One region of the Dyadobacter sp. OTU695 genome, then DNA from elsewhere that is predicted to be linked to it. Evidence: riboswitches for the same ligand, from Rfam matches in the RefSeq annotation. Region 1 holds a riboswitch; the other holds the start of a gene.
The links. Region 1 has a riboswitch for cobalamin ahead of AAHB90_RS23230 (TonB-dependent receptor). Riboswitches for the same ligand answer to the same signal wherever they lie in the genome.
Positions count from the first base shown of each region.

Region 2: another riboswitch for cobalamin. It lies ahead of AAHB90_RS09390 (TonB-dependent receptor plug domain-containing protein); the one in region 1 lies ahead of AAHB90_RS23230 (TonB-dependent receptor).

Region 1 covers NZ_JASATN010000014.1:77,214-86,869, reverse strand. Annotated here, with positions in the region: gene AAHB90_RS23250 (hypothetical protein) at 1-1,889, opposite strand, end outside; gene AAHB90_RS23245 (hypothetical protein) at 2,316-3,116, shown strand; gene AAHB90_RS23240 (alkaline phosphatase family protein) at 3,129-4,661, shown strand; gene AAHB90_RS23235 (winged helix-turn-helix domain-containing protein) at 4,682-5,026, opposite strand; cobalamin riboswitch at 5,119-5,383, shown strand; gene AAHB90_RS23230 (TonB-dependent receptor) at 5,410-7,563, shown strand; gene AAHB90_RS23225 (TonB-dependent receptor) at 7,865-9,656, opposite strand, start outside.
Region 2 covers NZ_JASATN010000003.1:302,990-312,645, forward strand. Annotated here, with positions in the region: gene AAHB90_RS09365 (valine--tRNA ligase) at 1-834, shown strand, start outside; gene fbp (class 1 fructose-bisphosphatase) at 1,101-2,096, shown strand; gene AAHB90_RS09375 (DEAD/DEAH box helicase) at 2,134-3,471, shown strand; gene AAHB90_RS09380 (tetratricopeptide repeat protein) at 3,540-4,280, shown strand; gene AAHB90_RS09385 (DUF5074 domain-containing protein) at 4,332-5,408, opposite strand; gene AAHB90_RS09390 (TonB-dependent receptor plug domain-containing protein) at 5,419-7,353, opposite strand; cobalamin riboswitch at 7,389-7,590, opposite strand; gene AAHB90_RS09395 (DMT family transporter) at 7,655-8,575, shown strand; gene AAHB90_RS09400 (glyoxalase superfamily protein) at 8,572-8,934, opposite strand; gene AAHB90_RS09405 (thioredoxin family protein) at 9,015-9,590, shown strand.

The sequences.
Region 1 (9,656 bases):
TCGGATATGGTTTTTACGCGAGGGCCTTTGGCGACGCTGGAAATATCATCGTAATAGCTTCCCGGCCCGGGATTTTCCCAGAATGCGATAGTTTTCAAGCGGGCGAGCTGCTTTTCGGGATCACCCATTTTTTTGATCTTTTCAAATTCATCGGCCAGCCACCAGCGGTTGTTGAGCGGATAATCCACAAAATCCATCACCACACCACGTTCCGGACTTCGGGGTTTATGCTTCTCCGTGCTCGTTTGCAGGCCGATGGAAGTGTACAGTGCGTTGCTCAATTCGGTTAATTCTTTTCGTAGATCACGTTCGACCGGCTCGGTTTCACCTTTGTTAACAATCGCCAGAGCGGTGTCCATGGTTATACGGATATTGGTTTTATTGGCAATAGTGAGCACGGCATTGGCCTGTATTTCCAGCTGTTGGTCGTGGATAAGACGGGCACGGGTATATTGATCGTAGTACGCCCTGAAAACCAGCATTTGCCAGCGCCAATTCCCCTCCAATTGCTCCTCAACTCTTCTTAGTACGCGCCAGTTAAGATACGTCATTTCCACGCCACCATTTTCTGCCAATGGCCCTTTCCAGTTCTGTTCCAGTCCCTCTATCGCGCTGGCGACCACGGAAGCAACTGTAGGGTTGAAGAAGAAAGCAGCATATTCTTCCATGATCCCGTGCGCATCCGCTTGTGGGTCCCAGCCACGCATACTCCACAACACTTTGTTGACATCGTCGTGGCTGCCGTCGGAGTAAGAAACAAAACCATCGGTGAAAGGCGCATATTTCGCATGAATTTTAGCAAACGCAAACGGGCGCGGATTCACCGACTCCCTGCCGAGCGTCAATGCAAATGCCTGGTCGAATTTCTCGACCGGAAATTCGCAGCGGACCGAATGGGTAATGTCGGGATACTGCCGGTGCTGGTATTGTTTGGGTAGCCGGTAGCGCGTTTCAGCTATCGGCGGACTGCCGGGCCCAGATACCACGCCTTGCAGCCAGGTTGGCTTTTCGGTTTCCAGGTATTTGTAAAAATAGTCGATCTGCTCGGTGTCGAATCCTTGCAGTGAAATCCACATTTTGGCCTTAGGATGGTATTTAACTAACTTTTCTTGCAATTCTTTCAGGAAAGGCAGCACTTCCGACGGATGGTTGTCGCCGGGGTCGCCTCCGGGGAAGAAGATATGGTCCAGGCGCGGGCATTCCTTGTAAAATTGCTCGTGCAAATCCAGCTCGGCCTGGCGCTTGGCCTTGTCCGTCAGTTCAAATGTCGCGGGTGTCCATACCCAGTAATCCATGTCGTATTTCCGGCAAATTTCGCTCATTTTAATCCGCATTTCGCTCGCGGGGATTTTGAAATGAGGACTGGGCTTATCGTCTTCTTGAAAAGGAATACCTTCCACTGCATTGCTACCAAAAATAGCCAACTCACGGATGTATTGGTCAAACTGGCCGACTGTCCAGGCGTCGTAGGTATTAGCCGTCGAGCGGTAACCAAGCTGGTGCCCGCGGATCGGGTAAGCGGGCGAGGACGACACATTTACCGGTCCTGCCAGTTCCAAAAGCGGCTTGCCCATGAAGGATTTGCTCATTTTTAAATGTCGCAGCAGATATCCCGTCCCGAACAACACGCCGCGCGCATCCGCTCCGATGATCCAGACGGTCGTATTCCCGCCGGCTGTTTCCGTCACGATCCGGTAGCCCTCCGCTTTGAACTCCGGCCCGTTGGTCACGGTTGACGCCGGCAGCGTGCGGGAGAGCAGGGACTTGTCTGACGATAATGCCAGCGCAATCACCGGGGCGCCTTTTGGCCAGGCGGAAGCATTTTTGAGCGTTATTCCTGTCCGTTTCGCGATTTCCTCCGACAGCACTGCCGGCGCTGTTTCCCTCATGGGGGAAGAAACATTTGGGGAAATGAGCCATGTCGCATTTTTCAGGTTGATTGCCTGGGCGACACATCGGGAATAGAATGCTGAGAAAAGCAGGATGGTAACTAGCGGCAACAGCCGGCCGGTAAGCGACGCCTTGAAACGGGTTTGGGAATGCATGACAAATACAAATCGATGTGTTGTACTTGCATTACTTGGTTTGAAGTATTTCAGGCCATGATTTGAAAACTGGAAAAAGCTGGGTTGGAGGTCCGGCTTTAATTAATCCACCCGCAGGTCTACGGCCAGCCTTTGCGTACATGACCGGCCGGAGGCATGCGAATAGTGCGTCCGAATGTTTACGTTCGAACGATTTCGGGCTGGTAACATTCAGGTAAAGTAGAAAAGGCGGGCTTTCGCTATTTTAGAATTTGAAAACATTTGTATCCCATGCACCGTCTTACATCTCTGTCGACCTGTATTTTTTTATTGCTCTTGCTGGCACCGGCATCGTCGCAGACGCTTACACCTTTGAAGGAATTTGATGTGAAGGAGGCCAAACAGGCCGTGGCGGTAGATGCGCAGTATTTTTTTGTAATCAACAACAGTACAATTACCAAGCATTCCAAGACGGATGGAAAGCTTCTCGCGAGCTGGGATGGAACGAAGGAGGGCATAGTCCATTTGAACAGCGGAGTCGTAATCAAAGGGCTGCTGTATTGCGCTAATTCCAACTATCCCGAAATTCCGATGACTAGTTCTGTAGAGATTTTTGACGCTAAGACCTTGAAGCACGTGGATACTCACAGTTTCGGGATCGCGCAGCATGGATCGCTGACGTGGCTGGACCAGAAGGATGGTTATTGGTTCATCGGCTTTGCCCATTATGCTGGTAAGGAATCGAGCGAGGGACGGGATGTCCGGTGGACGTCGCTGGTGAAATACGATATGGCGTGGCGGCAGGTAGAGGCTTGGGTATTTCCAAAGCATCTGGTCGACCTGTTTACGCCCAAAAGCAATTCGGGAGGTGCTTGGAGTAAGGATGGGCTGCTATATTGTACGGGTCACGATCGCGGCGAGGTCTATGTCTTGAAACTACCGAACTCAGGCTATACGTTAACTCACCTTCGCTCATTACCTGCGCCCATCGAGGGACAGGGCATCGCCATAGACCGCTCGGTGGCTGGCAAAACGTTGCTCTACGGTATTCAGCGCAGCAAGCACATTGTTACCGTTTCCGAAATCCAGTAATCTTTTCTATTGATGAAACCAGATCTTCGCTGTCTGCTCTGTTTTTTTCTGATAATTTCCCTGCAACTGTCTCACGGACAGGGTACGGCCAACCGCCGTTTTGAAGTCAAAACCCTGATCGTGTTTTTTGACGGCTTGCGTCCTGACTACATTACCGAAGAACAAATGCCGAATTTGTTTGCATTTAAGAGAACGGCGGCATGGGGAAAGCATCACCACAGCGTTTTCCCGACGGTAACACGGGTGAATTCTGCTTCCTACGCCACGGGCTCCTATCCGGGCACGCACGGTTTGCTGGGAAATTCCATTTACATTCCCGAAGTAGCTCCAAACAAGTCAATCGGAACTACCTACGACGATTTGAAGAAAATTCCTCCCGCCACAGCCGGGCCGCTGCTGACGGCCAAATCGCTCGGCGAGGTGCTGGCGGACGCGGGTCAGAAAATGATGGTTTTCAGTTCTGGAACGACCGGACAAGCCTTTTTACAAAATCATACCGTGAATGGGGCGGTTGTAAACCCGGATTTGATTTTGCCCGAGTCGTTCAAAAATCAGGTTTTAACTGAAATTGGCCTGGATAGCCAGGGCGCCGATGAGGAAATGGGCCGCCACAAGTGGATAACGGATGCATTATTGAAATACGGACTGGTTAAAAACGGTCCGCTTGTGAGCGCGATCTGGTTTTCGGATCCCGACGGCGCGGCGCATGAGCACGGCATCGGCTCGGAGCAGGCCGTGAAAGCGATCAAATACGTGGACGGCCAGTTTGGAAGAATCATGGAAGCACTACGGACGAAGGGTTCCGGGGAGCGGTATAATGTCATCATTTCCACCGATCACGGCTTCGTAACGCATACTGCCAAGCCCGGACTCGTCGATTTTCTGATTAAAGAAGGTTTGAAAAAGGACAAAGAATCAGACGATGTGGTGGTGGCGGAGGGAGCGATCTATGTCAAAAATCACGACGTAAAAACGATCGAATCTATTGTCGCTGCATTGCATAAGCAGGAGTGGGTAGGGGCGGTTTTTACCAGACCGGCAAAGGAAGGCAACGCGCAGGGAGCAGTAAAAGGAACGCTTTCCTTAGATCTGATCCATTATAACCACTCCAAACGCGCCGGAGATATTCTGGTGGCACCAAACTGGAACGACTCGAAAAACGACAAAGGCTACGCTGGTACTGATTTCTCGGGTGGTGTGGCGGGGCATGGCGGTTCGAGCCCTTATGAAATCAATATTGCACTACTGGCTTCCGGGCCGGATTTTAAAGAAGGCTTCACAACCGAATTGCCGACGTCCAACATTGACATCGTTCCGACGATCCTGCATATTTATAACCTGCCCAAACCGGCCACAATGGATGGCCGGGTAGTGACCGAGCTTTTGAAAAAGTCTCAAAAAACAAATGGTACTTTCCAAAAACTGCTCCTGAAAACGGAAGCATCTTACCCCTGGGGCACTTATAAACTCTCGGCTGAGACCTCCGTTTTAGGTGGGCGTTCCTATTTCAATTATACTAAAACAGAAAGAATGCCGGCCCGCTGACCCGACCTTGACAAGCTGCGTCAGACGAGTGACAAAAGCTCCTGCTCTTCTGCCAATGCTGCAAGCAGTTTATCGTTCAGCCGTTTGTAGGCGGCCATTACGTTCCGGGCGGTGTCGGTGAGCACTGTCCCGCCGCCTTTGGTGCCTCCTTTCTGGGTGACTACGTAAGGCCCCTTGCCCAGCGTATTGAGCGCATCGACCATCGCCCATGCCTTTTTGTAAGAAAGGCCCATTTCCTTGGCAGCCTGCGCGATCGAGCCGGTTTCGGCGATGCGTTCCAGCAACTCGTAGCGCCCGGGGCCAAAAAATTTGACCTCGTCCACAAACACCCAATGACGGAGCCGTATATCGACGTGTCTTTCCATGTGACAGTTTTTTGAAATGACTATTTTTCCCGTTTTAATGCCGCAAACTATGACTAAATCGTAACTTTGCGGCCCAAAAAAGTTCTTTAATTTATTTTCCACCAGGAAAAGGTTTTACGTTCTGTGAATTAATAGGGAATCGTGTGCAAATCACGAACTGTCGCGCAACTGTAAGTAACGAATGCAGTTTATGCCAGATTGATGTCCACTGGAAATTGAGTTTTGAATGACTGAATGATTGAATGATTGAATAAATACACTATGCAATCATTCAGTCATTCAATCATTCAAAATTAACCCGGGAAGGACGGCGTAAATGTTACAAGTCAGGAGACCTGCCTTTTTCGGATCATTACTCACCTTAAACGGTTAAAAGTATGTTCATGTTTAAGACCCGCTGCCCGCGGTATGGCAGAGTCGGGGAGGCTTCTCTTTGTGCCCTGCTGGCAGTGGTACTGTTATCTCCCAGGAGCAGTGTGTTAGCGCAAACCGCGTCCGACAGCATTGCCAAAACCCATCATTTGTCTGAAATAACAGTTTCAGGCGCACACCGCAATGCATTTTCGTCGGTTAATAAAATCGATGTCCCATTACGGGATATGCCGCTTACCACCTCGGCCGTTTCGGCCCGCACCATCGAGCAGCGAGGCATCGACGATTTGCAGGAAGCCATGAAGAACACCACCGGCGTGCGTGCTAACAATACTTATGGCGGTTTTCAGCATTTCACGATCCGTGGTTTTTCCAATTTTGTACTGATGGTCGATGGCGTCCGCGATGAGCGGCATAACATTTCCACCAGCGCGCCGAATACCAATCTGGCGAATGTCGAAAGCATAGAAGTGCTGAAAGGCCCTGCCTCGGTACTTTTCGGGCATTCGGCTTTGGGAGGAATCATTAATATTGCCCGGAAACGACCGTCTGCGGATTTTAAGGCCGATTTTTCGGCAGCTTATGGCAGTTTTAATACCCGGCGCATGCGCGCAGGCGCGGGAGGTCCTGTCAACGACAAACTGCGGTACCGCGTCGATTTCGGAATGTCGGATACGGGCGGTTACCGTCATTCAGGGTCGAATACCAACAATGGTTACCTCGCATTGGAATACACGCCCACCGGTCGCGACCTGTTTTACCTGACCGTCGGTGCCAACAAGGACATTTACGACACCGATACCGGGCTGCCGATGCTCGAAGGCAGCGAGCTCGCCCCGGGTATGGACCGAGATACGCGTTACAACGACCCCTCCGATTTTCTGAAACATACGCGTTATGATTACCAGTTGAAATATGTGCACCGTTTCAACTCCGGTCTGACGCTTTCAGACCAGCTTTCGTATTATGCCGACAATATCAACTATTTTTCAACCGAAGAACTGTCGTTCAATGCCACCCTCGATTCGCTGAACCGCTCTTTCCCATTCTATTTCAATCACCTCACGAAACCCCTGCAAAACCAGCTGGAACTGACCTTTGAGTTTGATACGAAAGGCATTTCGCATAAACTCCTGGCCGGGTATTCGCTGAGCATTCTCGATCGCAAAACCTACAATGGCGACGTTTTCGGGCCGGGGAAGAATGCGACGGTTTCAATTCGTAACCCTGTTTTGAACCAGGGTTATATTGACTTCAAAGACACATACTACCGTGCTACAATGGAGAATGTGCACGGTATTTATGTACAGGACTGGATTAAGATCAGTGAGAAACTGAAAGGTTTGGTAGGTTTGCGTTACGATAATTTCCGTGGTACCTATTTCACTGATCAGGTCGGTGCCGACCGTAAGGTGACATCCAAGGGCCTCGAATCCAGAATCTCCAAATCCGCATTGACATACCGGGCAGGTTTGGTGTACCAGCCTCTGGAAGTATTGTCTGTCTACGGCTCCTATTCGACCTATTTCAAACCTGCCCGCCGGGTGGCGCCGAACGGCGAAACGTTCGATCCTGAAACGGGGTACCAGGGGGAAGTTGGTTCAAGGTTGGAAATGAATAAAAAGTGGGTGGCTAGCCTGGCCTTTTACTATATGCGTAAAAACAATCAGCTGGAAGCAATGCCGGGTGGAATTTACAAGCGGATCGGTTCGGCGGAATCGAAAGGGTTTGAGGCTGAAATGAAGGGTTCTGTGGCTCCCGGACTTGATGTGACGGCTGGTTATACTTTCTCGAAAGCGGAATATCTGCCTTATAATGGTGTGGAGCTCAACCCAGTTGCCGGAAAACGTGTGGCGTTTGCCCCGGAAAATATGGTGAATGTGTGGCTGAACTATGAGGGGCAGAATGGCACATTGAAAGGCGCCAGCATTGGTGCGGGTGTCAATTACATGGGCGAAACCTTTACCAACAGTGCCAATACCTTCGTGATGGCGGCTTATACCGTGGCCGATCTTGCAGTAGGATATCGGGTTGGCCGCATCGGAATGCGGCTGAATGTTAACAACCTGTTCAATGAGCATTATTATGCCAATGCGATTTACGCTAACCAGTTTTCACCTGGTGCTACGCGGAATTTTCTGGTTAGTTTGAGATATAGCCTGTGATTCGATACCACGAAGGCGCTACACCGCCGGAGGGGGACTAAAAAAAACTGCTTCGAAATATTTATTGTTAGTATTATAGAATTAATTTTACGATTTGTGAGGCGAAAAAATTGTGCGCTCACAGCCTGGAGAACAGTTTCGGGACCATAACTGCATTAATTCCAGCGATCTAAGACAAGAATAATAAGCCGATAAACGAACAGTAGTGTAAAAGCGTGTCATGGGCTGCCATAACACGCTTTTTGTTGTTTATCACCCGCTTTTTTTGCGAAAAGCAGCAAGGAACTTCGTATGCTGGCGGTTAAACTCCGAATTTCCGCAGGTTATACACCAGACTGAGCAGGAAATATCGCTTCAATACCCTGCTGCGGACATCTTCAATATAGGCATCACCGGTATTCCTGACCAGGCTGCGGTTCTGGTTGAGGAGGTCGAAAACCTGCAATCGTACCTCGGCTTGCCGCGTGCGAAGAAACTGTTTGGCAACCGAAGCATTCCAGAGCAGGAATCGCTGGTTATATCCTTCGGCCCGGCCGGTGTTGCCGGTATAGGTAAGATCCGACGCGAGCACCAGGTTTCCCGGGAGCTGCCAATGCACATCGCCCGTGGCGTATTGCGACCAGTACTGCATATTTTGTTGGGACAAAAGCGAGTACCGCGCCTGCTGGTAGGTAATGCGCGCGCTCAGGCCATAGTCGATCCGGCCATTGTAATCGGATTGCAGGCGTATGCCTTGCCCGATCGAGGTCGACGTCGTTACATTGTCCGACGCATTGATCATGTTCGTATTGCGGGCCAGGCTTCCCTGTGTGCTCAGGTTGACCGATAGCCCCAGAGGTTCGATCTTTTTGCTAAGCGCGACAAATCCGGTTCCCGATAAGAATCCCCCCGTATTGATCGGCGTGTTGACTTGTACGCCCGACGCATCGGTGCGCGTGGATGTTCCAATGCGGTTGTTGCTTTGGTTGAAGCTCCCGAAAACAAACAGGTTATCCGTCCCGCTCTGGCCCGACGCGCTGAATGTAAGGGTAATATTGTGATAGAACTCAGGCCGCAATGCCGGGTTGCCAATGCTGATATTGAGTGGATTGGAGTTGTCGGCAATGGGTAGCAGCTGTGTAATGCCGGGCGATACGACGCGCGTCCGGTATTGAAGCCGCAGGTTCTTTTTACCCCGGAATGTATAGGAAAAAAGGGCATTAGGCATGAAATAGGCATATTCGGACCGGTAGCCAACCTCGGTTGATCGATCGGTGGGCCGCAGGGATGCCAGCTGCACGTCTGCGCCTAATGCGAACGTGTAGCGCAATCGACGGGTCTGGAAAGTAGCTCCCAGTCGGTTCGTTTCGAAGGTATTGGCGAAATTTCTGCTTAACGAGGCGTCGGATTTGTCATAATGATCCGTTTCCTCGCTTTTGTCGGCTACATTCCGAAGCAGTTTGCCAAAATTATTGCCGTAAGCATACCTGAATTCCAGTTTCTTGGTGAAAGAAATGGGTTCTGTAAAAGAAACGGTCACCGTGTTCTGTAATGCAAGCTGGTCCTGCGCATTCCGCTGATCGATTCTTTCTCTTCCGGGCGTCGTTGTCAATGTGTCGAAGAAAGTGTTGGCCGACCGGTTATAAGCTGTCGTGTTTCCGGTGGTCAGAAGTGTGTTGAGATTCGCGGACAAGCTCCGGCCTTCTTTTCTGAATTTCCGCATCAGCAATAAATTGTTGTACCCATTCAGCCCGGTTCCGTGCAGGTCATATTGGTTAAGGCCCTTGTTGAGCGAGTCTGCGGCAGGGCGGTAGGAGTAACTGCTGTTTTTGCTAAGCAAGTCCCTGGTCTGAAAACTGATGTTGGGTGTAAATCTGAGGCTGGTCAGCGAATCGATCGGCAGGTCGAAGCGGCCGTTGATGCGGTGCGTAAGCAAGGTGTTTTTAGAATAATTACTTTGGTCGGTCAGAAACGACTGCCCGGGCAGGACATTTTCGCGCCTGCTTTGCTGGTCGGTGGTCGTCACGGCGCGGTTCACGAAATAGCTGGCAGCCATTTCGGAGCGTTTGCCCCATTTCACGACCTTGCTTTCAGTCCGGTAGTTGACGCCCAAT
Region 2 (9,656 bases), on a different contig from region 1:
GTGGATAGTGAGATTCCTGTTCCGGAAGGCTCGAAACTGGCGGTACAATGGTTTGAAAGCAAGTTGAATCAGACGCTGGCCGAAGTGCAGGATCATTTCTCCAAATTCCGTATTTCGGATGCATTGAATTCGGTTTACAAACTGATCTGGGACGATTTCTGTGCTCAGTACCTGGAAATGATCAAGCCGGGCTTCGAGCAGCCGATCGATCTTTCGACTTACGATTCGACGCTGGACTTCTTCGACCGGTTAATGCGCCTGCTGCATCCGTTCATGCCTTTCATTTCTGAGGAAATCTGGCAGAACATCATCGAGCGTCGTGAAAACGATTCGGTCTGTATTGCGCATTTCCCGCAGGCGGCCGAGTTTGACCAGGCTTTGCTGAATGATTTCGACGTGTTGTTCGAACTCGTTTCCTCGATCCGTAACCTGCGCAATGCAAAAGGTATCAGCCCCAAAACCGCATTGCCGCTGGCGATCCGCACCGAATCGACTGAACGTTACAATGCATTAACCCCGCTAATCGAAAAGCTGGCGAATGTAGAGGGCATCAGCTACGTGGCGGGAGAAGCGGAAGGAACTTCTTTCCGCGTGAAGTCGGATGAGTTCTTTGTGAACCTGGCCGATGAACTGGATGTGGAAGCGGAACGCGAGAATCTTTTGCGTGAATTGGAATATACCAAAGGCTTCCTCGACTCGGTGATGAAAAAGCTCTCCAATGAACGTTTCGTTGCGAATGCGAAAGGCGATATCGTCGAAAAAGAACGGGCCAAGCAAGCCGATGCCGAAGCGAAGATCGCTACGTTGACCGAGGCGCTGGCAAGGCTCAAATAAGCGCCATAGAATACAACTCTTTTATGAAGCACAGGGCATTAGCGCCTTGTGCTTTTTTATTATGCAAGAATACCGATTAATGTCTCGCGGACATTTAAAAAGTGCAACGCGACGACCACGTAAATGGCTCACCCTTAGGATTAATCAATGAATTAATGGAGATAAAATTATATTCATTTTTAAAAAAATTTATTAGTTAAAACTGTTTGAAATAGGAAAAATACGGGTGTAAATTTCCCTCCAATCTCATTGTAATTCAATTGACTATGGCGACGAAAACAGTACAGGACCTGGTGGTGCCGGTGGGTGTAACCCTCGACCGGTTTATCATGCACAGCCAAAGCGCGTTCCCGTATGCGACGGGCGAGTTGTCGCAATTGCTGCGCGACATTGCGCTCGCGGGAAAGATCATCAACCGGGAAATCAACCGCGCCGGTCTGATCGACATTGCGGGAGGGAACGGGACGGAGAATGTGCAGGGTGAAGACCAGCAAAAACTCGATATCGTCGCTAATGTCCGCTTTATCCGCGCATTGAAAAACGGAGGGGAGGTATGCGCAATCCTTTCCGAAGAAGAGGAAGACATTATCCATACCGGCAACAACCACGGCAAATACGTGGTAGCGATGGATCCGTTGGATGGTTCTTCCAATATCGATGTGAATGTTTCGATCGGATCGATATTTTCGATTTACAGAAGGGTAACACCTATCAACGGCCCGGCTTCGATCGAGGACTTCCTGCAAGGTGGGCGCAAGCAGGTCGCGGCGGGGTACATATTATATGGCTCATCGACGATGCTGGTATACTCCACCGGCGACGGCGTTAATGGCTTTACTTTCGATCATTCGCTCGGTGAATTTATTTTGTCCCATAAAAACATAGGTACACCTGCGGAAGGAAAGATTTACTCTGTGAATGAAGGGCATTACCACAGCTATCCGAAGTTTGTGCAGCAATATATTGCGCAATGCAAAACGAGAAATTTCAGCGCGCGGTACATCGGCTCGCTCGTCGGCGATTTTCACAGGAACATGCTCAAAGGGGGCATTTACCTTTATCCATCCACCAAAAAAGACCCGAAAGGCAAGCTGCGGCTGCTTTATGAATGCTATCCGCTGGCATTCATTGCCGAAAAATCGGGCGGGAAAGCGAGCGACGGCTTTGGCAGCATTCTCGACATTGCACCGGAATCTTTCCATCAGCGATCGCCCATTTACATTGGCTCGCCTAACCTGGTCGACGACGTTGTGAAGGGCTGATAACCGGCTACCGTTTTAGTTTTCGTAACTTTGCCGAATGCAGACTACGCAAAACTCATTCGAACAATTCAAGCTCAACCGTCAATTGCTCAACGCGATTGAAGAAGCGGGTTACACCGAACCGACACCCATTCAGGAGCAGGCGATACCCATTGCCCTGGCAGGGCAGGACGTTCTTGGCATCGCCCAGACAGGTACCGGCAAGACCGCCGCTTATACATTACCCTTATTAATGCGTATCAAATACGCTCAGGGACAGCATCCCCGGGCACTGATTATGGCCCCGACCCGGGAGCTGGCGATGCAGATCTCCGAGGCTATCACGCAACTTTCGAAGTATACTGATATCCGCACGGTTGTTCTCTACGGCGGTGTGGGGCCGAAAACCCAGATTGAAGAGCTTCGAAAAGGGGTCGATATTATTGTAGCCACACCCGGGCGCTTTATGGATTTGTATTTCCAGGAAGAGATCGTGGTGAAGCACCTGAATGTAATGGTGCTCGACGAGGCCGATAAAATGATGGATATGGGCTTTATGCCGCAAATCCGCAAGCTGTTGGAGGTGATCCCCAGCAAAAGGCAGAATATGCTGTTCTCGGCCACATTTTCAGGTAAAGTAGAAAACCTTTCTCACGAATTCCTTGAATTTCCTACCCGAATAGAGGTAACTCCGCAAGCTACTGCCGCCGAGATGGTTACGCAGGTGCTTTATGAGGTTCCCAACTTCCGCACGAAGGTCAATTTGCTTTCCTACCTATTGGAGGACAAGGAAACCTTTACACGCGTGCTCGTATTTACACGCAGCCGCGAGGTGGCCGGGCTCGTGCATCAAAATCTCCTGAACAGCGTAGTCCCAGAGGCGGAACTCCGCGTAATACATGCCAATAAGGGCCAGAATACCCGCATCAATGCAATGGAGGCGTTCAGGGAAGGGAGTATCAGGGTAATGGTCGCGACAGATGTGGTAGCGCGGGGCATCGATATTACGGAAGTGAGCCATGTGATCAATTTCGATGTGCCACTGATCTATGAAGACTACGTACACCGGATCGGACGGACCGGCCGTGCCAATATGGTAGGCAATGCGATCACTTTCATGACCATTGCCGACGAATACCATATCCGTAAAATTGAAGCGATGATCCGCACGGAAATTCCGAGAGCGGAGTTCCCGGAGGAAGTTTACATTGCCGAAACACCCTTCCAGGAGCGGCAGGATATGCTCCGCGAGATCGATAACCAGCGGCGGAAGGACGATCCGACGTTCAAAGGGGCATTTCATGAGAAAAAACACAACTATCCGGTGGCAAGGAAAACTTCGGGGAATACCAGTAAGGGGCGCAGAGGAGCAGCCGGAAGAAGTAAACGAAGGTAATGCAATACTATTCCAATAAAACCGTTTAACTTGGACAATAGAAACCTGTTCTTCTATTAAAGTCAATTATGAAAGAGTCTGTTGTAATTTGGCTTGCCTTTTTGATACCTGTAATGAGCTTTGCTCAAAACACGCATCTGGCAAGCGCGGGTCCAAGCACAGATACCAACGTTGCCCCCAAAAAGCCCCTTGATTTAAAAGAGAGGCGCATTATCCCGCTCTTCGGGGAAGTGAGTAAGACATCGGAGCAGATTGATGAAGAGATCAAATTCCTGAGTGAATGCGACAAATCGTTTTCCAGCCGTGCAGAGGCCAGCAGCTTTTTCGCGACCCGCGCCTGGGAATATTTGCAGGAAGGTTCTCTGGACACAGCCTGCTACCGCTTCAATCTCGCCCAATTGTTGAACGACAAGAATGTGGAGGCTTACTGGGGGCTTGGAGTTGTATCGTACCAGCGCGAAAACTGGGTGGACGCCAAAAGAATGCTGAGCAAGGGCGTAAGCCTGCAAGGAGACAATGTACCGCTGCTGGTGGATTTATCGACGGTTGAACTCAAACTGTACGCGATTACCAGCCGCAAAGAGGAGTTGGATGAGGCGGCTGAATTGCTGAAACGTGCGGTTTCCATTGATTCTACCTACGCGCTCGGCCAATACAATCTGGCATTACTGCATTATAATCTCAACGAGCTCGACAAGTCGTGGGATCATTTGCACAAGGGGCGAACGCTGGATTTCAACCAGCTGAATCTCGACTTCGTAGAACTTCTAAAAGCCAAGTTGCCCGATCCGCAAGGATTTTTTAAATAGGGCTGGCGGTTAAAAAAATGAAAGTCTCCCAAGCGGGAGACTTTTTTTATGTCATTGGAAGAAGAAGCCTGTCGGCGCGATGCCTACCTTGATCGAATCCACCACGCTCCCATCTGCGCGGTAGCGCACTGCGTAGCCTGCCTGCGTGTACGATGGGCTCACGCCTGCGTAAAGCAATCCCTGCGACGGATCGACCGCAAGACCGACGAATGGACGCGGGATAAGAGGCGTTACCATGGCGATCTGCGTATCGGAAATGGAGAACTTATAGGTGGCGCCATGCTCTTTAAAAGCATCATCGTACCACGAAAGCACGAAGAAAATTGACTTCAGGTCATTGCTGAATGTAAAATTACCTGGTGTTTTACTACCGCCGGTAGCGATAGCCAGCGTTGCTTCGGTTGCATTGGTTTCGGTATTAATGCGCAGCATCTTATCGCCGGTATTTACCCATAATTTCCCGTTAGCATCGATGCCCACGGGGTTGGCACTGCCTGATGTGGCAATCGGAGATGTAGATTCATCGGAAGTCGTATTGATAATCGCCAGCTTGCTTCCGGCACCCCATTGGGTAGTTCCAACGTAAAGTTTGCCATTAGCGTAGACCAGGTTTTCTGGTCCGTCGGCCACATTAATCTTTTTAGTAACCTTTTTGGTAGTAAGGTCGATAACCGCAATGTAGCCGGTCGAATACTTGGCAACGTCGGTTCCCCAGCACGAAACATATGCCTTTCTGCCGACGATCACTACTTCGCGGGGATTCTCGATATCCGGTGCGCCGATCGAACCTTCATCTTTGAAAGTGTAGCGCTCTACGAACTGCACCTTATCCTGGCCCGCCGCTGAGTTATCGACGAGGATAATGCCTTGTTCTTCGGAGGCCGCGTAATCCTGCACGCCGCCCTTCAACGCCGTTCCATTTGCTATGGCAAAAATGTCGGCGGTAGCAGTGGTGTTTTCCCGTGCGAAATAGGAAATCGCACCGTTGTTCTGGGAGAAATTACCCTCATTCATTACAAAAACACCACTCACATAATCGCCCTTCGGAGCTGGGTCGCTTTGGTTACAGGACCATACCGCAAGGGTTGAAAAGGCTATTGCTAATGAACTGGCTAACTGTTTTTTCATTTTCATTGATTTATTGAGAATCGTAACTAAAGGTTAAACTTAATGCAAAACTTCTTCCCGGCATCGCATTATTTCTGACATTTAAATAAAACGTGTCGGTGACATTACGTACCTGCCCCTGTAAAACCAACCTGAATTTGTCGAGCGTAAAGGTCGTCGCAGCAAGCAGGTTCACCAGGCCATATCCATCGAGGAACTGTGAATTGTCGAAAGTTGTATAGCGCTTGCCAGCCGCCTGCAACTGGCCTGTAACCCTCATGGCTTTGAATTGGACGAATGCATTGGCATTGGCTGAATGCTCCGGTACAAATACCAGCTGCTTACCCACGATATCCTGCGAATAATTATCATAGGCTTTTTCCTGGCCGCTTCTATTGAATGCGTAACCGGCATCCAGTCCGGTTTGCCAGGAGCCACTTTGGCGGTGATAATTTAACTGCAATTCGATTCCCCTCGCCAGCACCTGTTGCAGGTTTTCCACGCGGTAGTTTCTGGAAGGGTTCCAGTAAGTCCAGTCTTTGATGCGGTTGTGATAAAAAGTCGCTGAGGTACGCAGTGTGCCGCCAAATGCCGCTTTGAATGTCTGTTCGAGGGCAAGCTCTTTGTTCCAGCCTGTTTCGGGACGGATCTCAGGATTCCCAAGGTCCTTCCAGTAACGTTCGTTCAAAGTAGGAACACGGTAACTCCGGCCATAAGAGCCTTTCAGCAAAAGGTTGTAAAGTGTTTTTTGAATTAAACGGTATTCCAAACCAATGGATGGCGTGAATGGCGGATTGAAGCCGGTAACGAGCCCTTGCCTGAGATTAACGGATGCCGTCACCCGATCCGCCGGTTGCCAGCGGGTCAGCAAGAAAAAATCAGTGCGATTCTCGGTCGCGGGCGACTGTGCGTACCCGGGCACACGCGAGCGGTAATGCGTCCATTCTCCCCCGGTTTTGACCGAAACAGGATTAACATTGCTTCCAAGATTTAATGTAAAGTCCTTTTCGATTCTTGAAGAAAACTTATCAGTTACCGAATGGTCGGGACGGGCGAGGTCGCCTTTGGCATAATCGATGATGTCGCGTACCCAGGCTGTGCGGAGCGTGAGCGTCCGAACCTGATAGCGGACCATGGTGCGGTATGCCGTGGTTCGGGTCATTTCGCGGCCTTGCTCATCGTCAGGGGTGAGCGTTAGTTTGTTGTCGGTAAGCCAGACATGTGCAGAGATTTCCTCGTCGCTCCGTGAATGTAAAAACAGGTCCTGCACAATGCCTTTTTGAAAAGTTTCGGTAGGCAGAAGCGTATAGGTATTCCGGACCGGTTTTGGGTATTCGTTGTTCATTCTGCCATCGTAAAGCGCCGTTTTGCCCGAAAATGCCCATTGGCTGTTCACCGGCCAGGCATACCGGACGTCGGTTTGAGTCTGGGGATTGTTAAACGTATCCTGTTGCCTGCCAACAGACACATGAAATGGCTTTTCAGATGCGCGGCTGCCCAGCAAAATACTACCACCCACGGCATCGGAACCGACAATACTTGCCGCTGAGCCGTACTGTACCGAAAGCTGATCAAAACCAGCCACGGGGATCGTCGAAAAATCTGTCTGCCCGAGGGTAGGGGCATTGATATTGAGTCCGTTCCAAAGAACTGCCGTATGGTTTGCGGAGGTGCCGCGGAAGGATGCCGTACTCAGCTGGCCGGGCCCGTAGTTTTTAAATGCAACTGGCGTGTAAGCGGATAAAACGTCGCCGATATTTTGAAACCGTACCTGAGCAAGCGAGGCGGAATCGATGCGCTGGATTTTGAGGCCGCTCATGAATTTTTCCGGTACAAATGCTCTTACCGTAACGGGATCAAGTTCAATGGAGTCTCTTTGTGCATAACCGGGCAACGCCAGTGCAAAACTTGCCCATAATATCCAGTAACACACAAATCTCCGGTCGGTAATCACTCTAAATCGCAATGATGGCGGCGATCTTCCGTCTTTCCTCCGAAAACGATCCGATCAAATGCTCTGGCAGGTCTCCTGGCTCGTCTTTCGCGTCCGGAGCCTTCCCGTCGCAGGACAGTGGCATGAAGAATCGGACGCGTATTGGCAGACTTACAGTTGCGGGGACAGCTTCCGGCTTTCGCGGAATTCCCTATTAAGCCTAATCGCTGGATAGAAGCAGCTTATGGCACCAAGCAGGAGCAAAGTTAGGCATTTCCGCCGACTTTCGGTTGTGTGGGATAACCGCTATCTTTGTGGCAAATTCCGATTGCCGTTGGCCGCTTCTACCGAAAATTTTTCGAACTCATCTTCTCTGAAAGGCATCTACCTTATGCTGGGAGCTGCATTTTTCTTCTCGCTCACATCGGCGATTTCGAAATGGCTCGGCAGGGACTTTCACATTGTTCAGCTGGTTTTTTTCAGGAATATTGTCGGGGTAGTATTTATCATCAGCAGTATCTGGCGACGGCCGCTGAGGCAGGAGGGTGGGAAGCTGGGACTACTCATTTTCAGGGGCGTAGTGGGTACTTTGTCACTTTATATGCTTTTTTACGCGATCCAGACCCTCGGGCTCGGGCGCGCATCGACATACCAATATACCTATCCTATATTTCTCGCACTTTTCTCCTGGCTGCTTATCGGCGAAACGCTCAACGGAAAGGAATGGATGGCAATATTCGTCGGTTTTACGGGTATTTTGTTCGTCTTCCGGCCTGATCTGTCGTCTTCCCTGCGGGACAATGCGTTGGGATTGGGGAATGCGTTGCTGACAGCCGTCTCCTACCTCTCGATCCGTCAGCTCGGCGTCGTGTACGATACCCGGGCGATTATCCTTTCATTTATGCTCAGCGGCATTGTTATGCCTATTTTGTCGATGCTGGTCGGGACTTACTACCCCATGGAACACCTCGATTTTCTGATAGGGACATTCAAATGGCCGCAGAATGCCTATCAATGGCTTGGTTTCCTCGCATTGGGGCTTACTGCGCTCCTGGGACAAAGAATGCTGACACAGTCGTTCACGTTCGATAAGGCCGGGCGCGTCGCTGCGGTGGGTTATTCCAATATCCTTTTTTCGGTGCTAATCGGGTTTTTAATGGGAGAAGCTATTCCTTCCCTGTCGATGCTGACGGGCATGTTACTGATCATCGCGGGCGGCATTATGGTGTCCCTGGCTAAAATCAAAAGAGCTTAAAGCCGCTCGTTAAACGCCAGCCGGTTCATAAACGGGTCGATTACCGTGACCGAAATGGCATCCCAGGGTTCCTGTTCAAGGCCGGGGCGGTTGTATTTGTATTGTTTTTCGTTTAGCTCTCTGTGGAAATCCCGCACGCCGGTGCATTCGATGAATATTTTAGCGCCGGGAGTACTGTCGCCATGGTGTTCCGACAAGTGAAGTGTAAGGCCGCCGCGCGAAATTTGCATATAAAGTGGTGCGTCATCCGAATACCGGTGCTCCCAGTCGATCTGGAAACCGAGCCAGCCGATGTAAAACTCCCTTGCTTTGGTTTCATCAAAAATGCGTAAAATTGGAATGATTTTATGGGCTTCCATGTCAATTCTGTTTAGAGGCCTGCATCTCGCAATCATTTAAGGCCGAGGCTTGTTTAAGATAAGAAATCTAAAAAATTACCATGAAACGACTCCTGTCATCGCTGATAATATTTCCGGTAATGCTTGTATTTCTCGCCGGTTTCAAGGCTGATACCGGCAACAAGCCAACCCCAGGGGTACCTGCTGAGGGAATTCAGTGGCTGACCATTGAAGAAGCATATGCCAAAATTCAGAAAGAGCCCCGTAAAATTCTGATCGACGTCTACACCGACTGGTGCGGATGGTGCAAGGTCATGGATCGTGAAACGTTCAAAGACAAGGCCGTAACCGAATATATCAATAAGAAATATTATGCCGTAAAGCTTGACGCAGAGCAAAAGGGAACGATCAAACTTGGTGACAAGCAGTTCAAGTACCTCGAACAGGGCGGTCGCGGTATCAATGAAATCGCATTGGCTTTAACCAACAACCAGCCAAGCTATCCGACCACAGTCTTCCTGGACGATCATTTCAACATGATCCAGCCACTGCCCGGCTATTTGAAAGCCAGGGAATTTCACCAGATCATTACCTTTTTCGGAGAAGATTATCACAAAAAGCAAGACTTCGAAAGCTACAAGGCAAAGACTTACGCGCAGTTGTATCCTGCTAAATAAGCTGGTAGCTGTTTACTCAACTTCCTGTATAAATAGTTTTTAATCAATAGCAGACAGGTGTGCTCG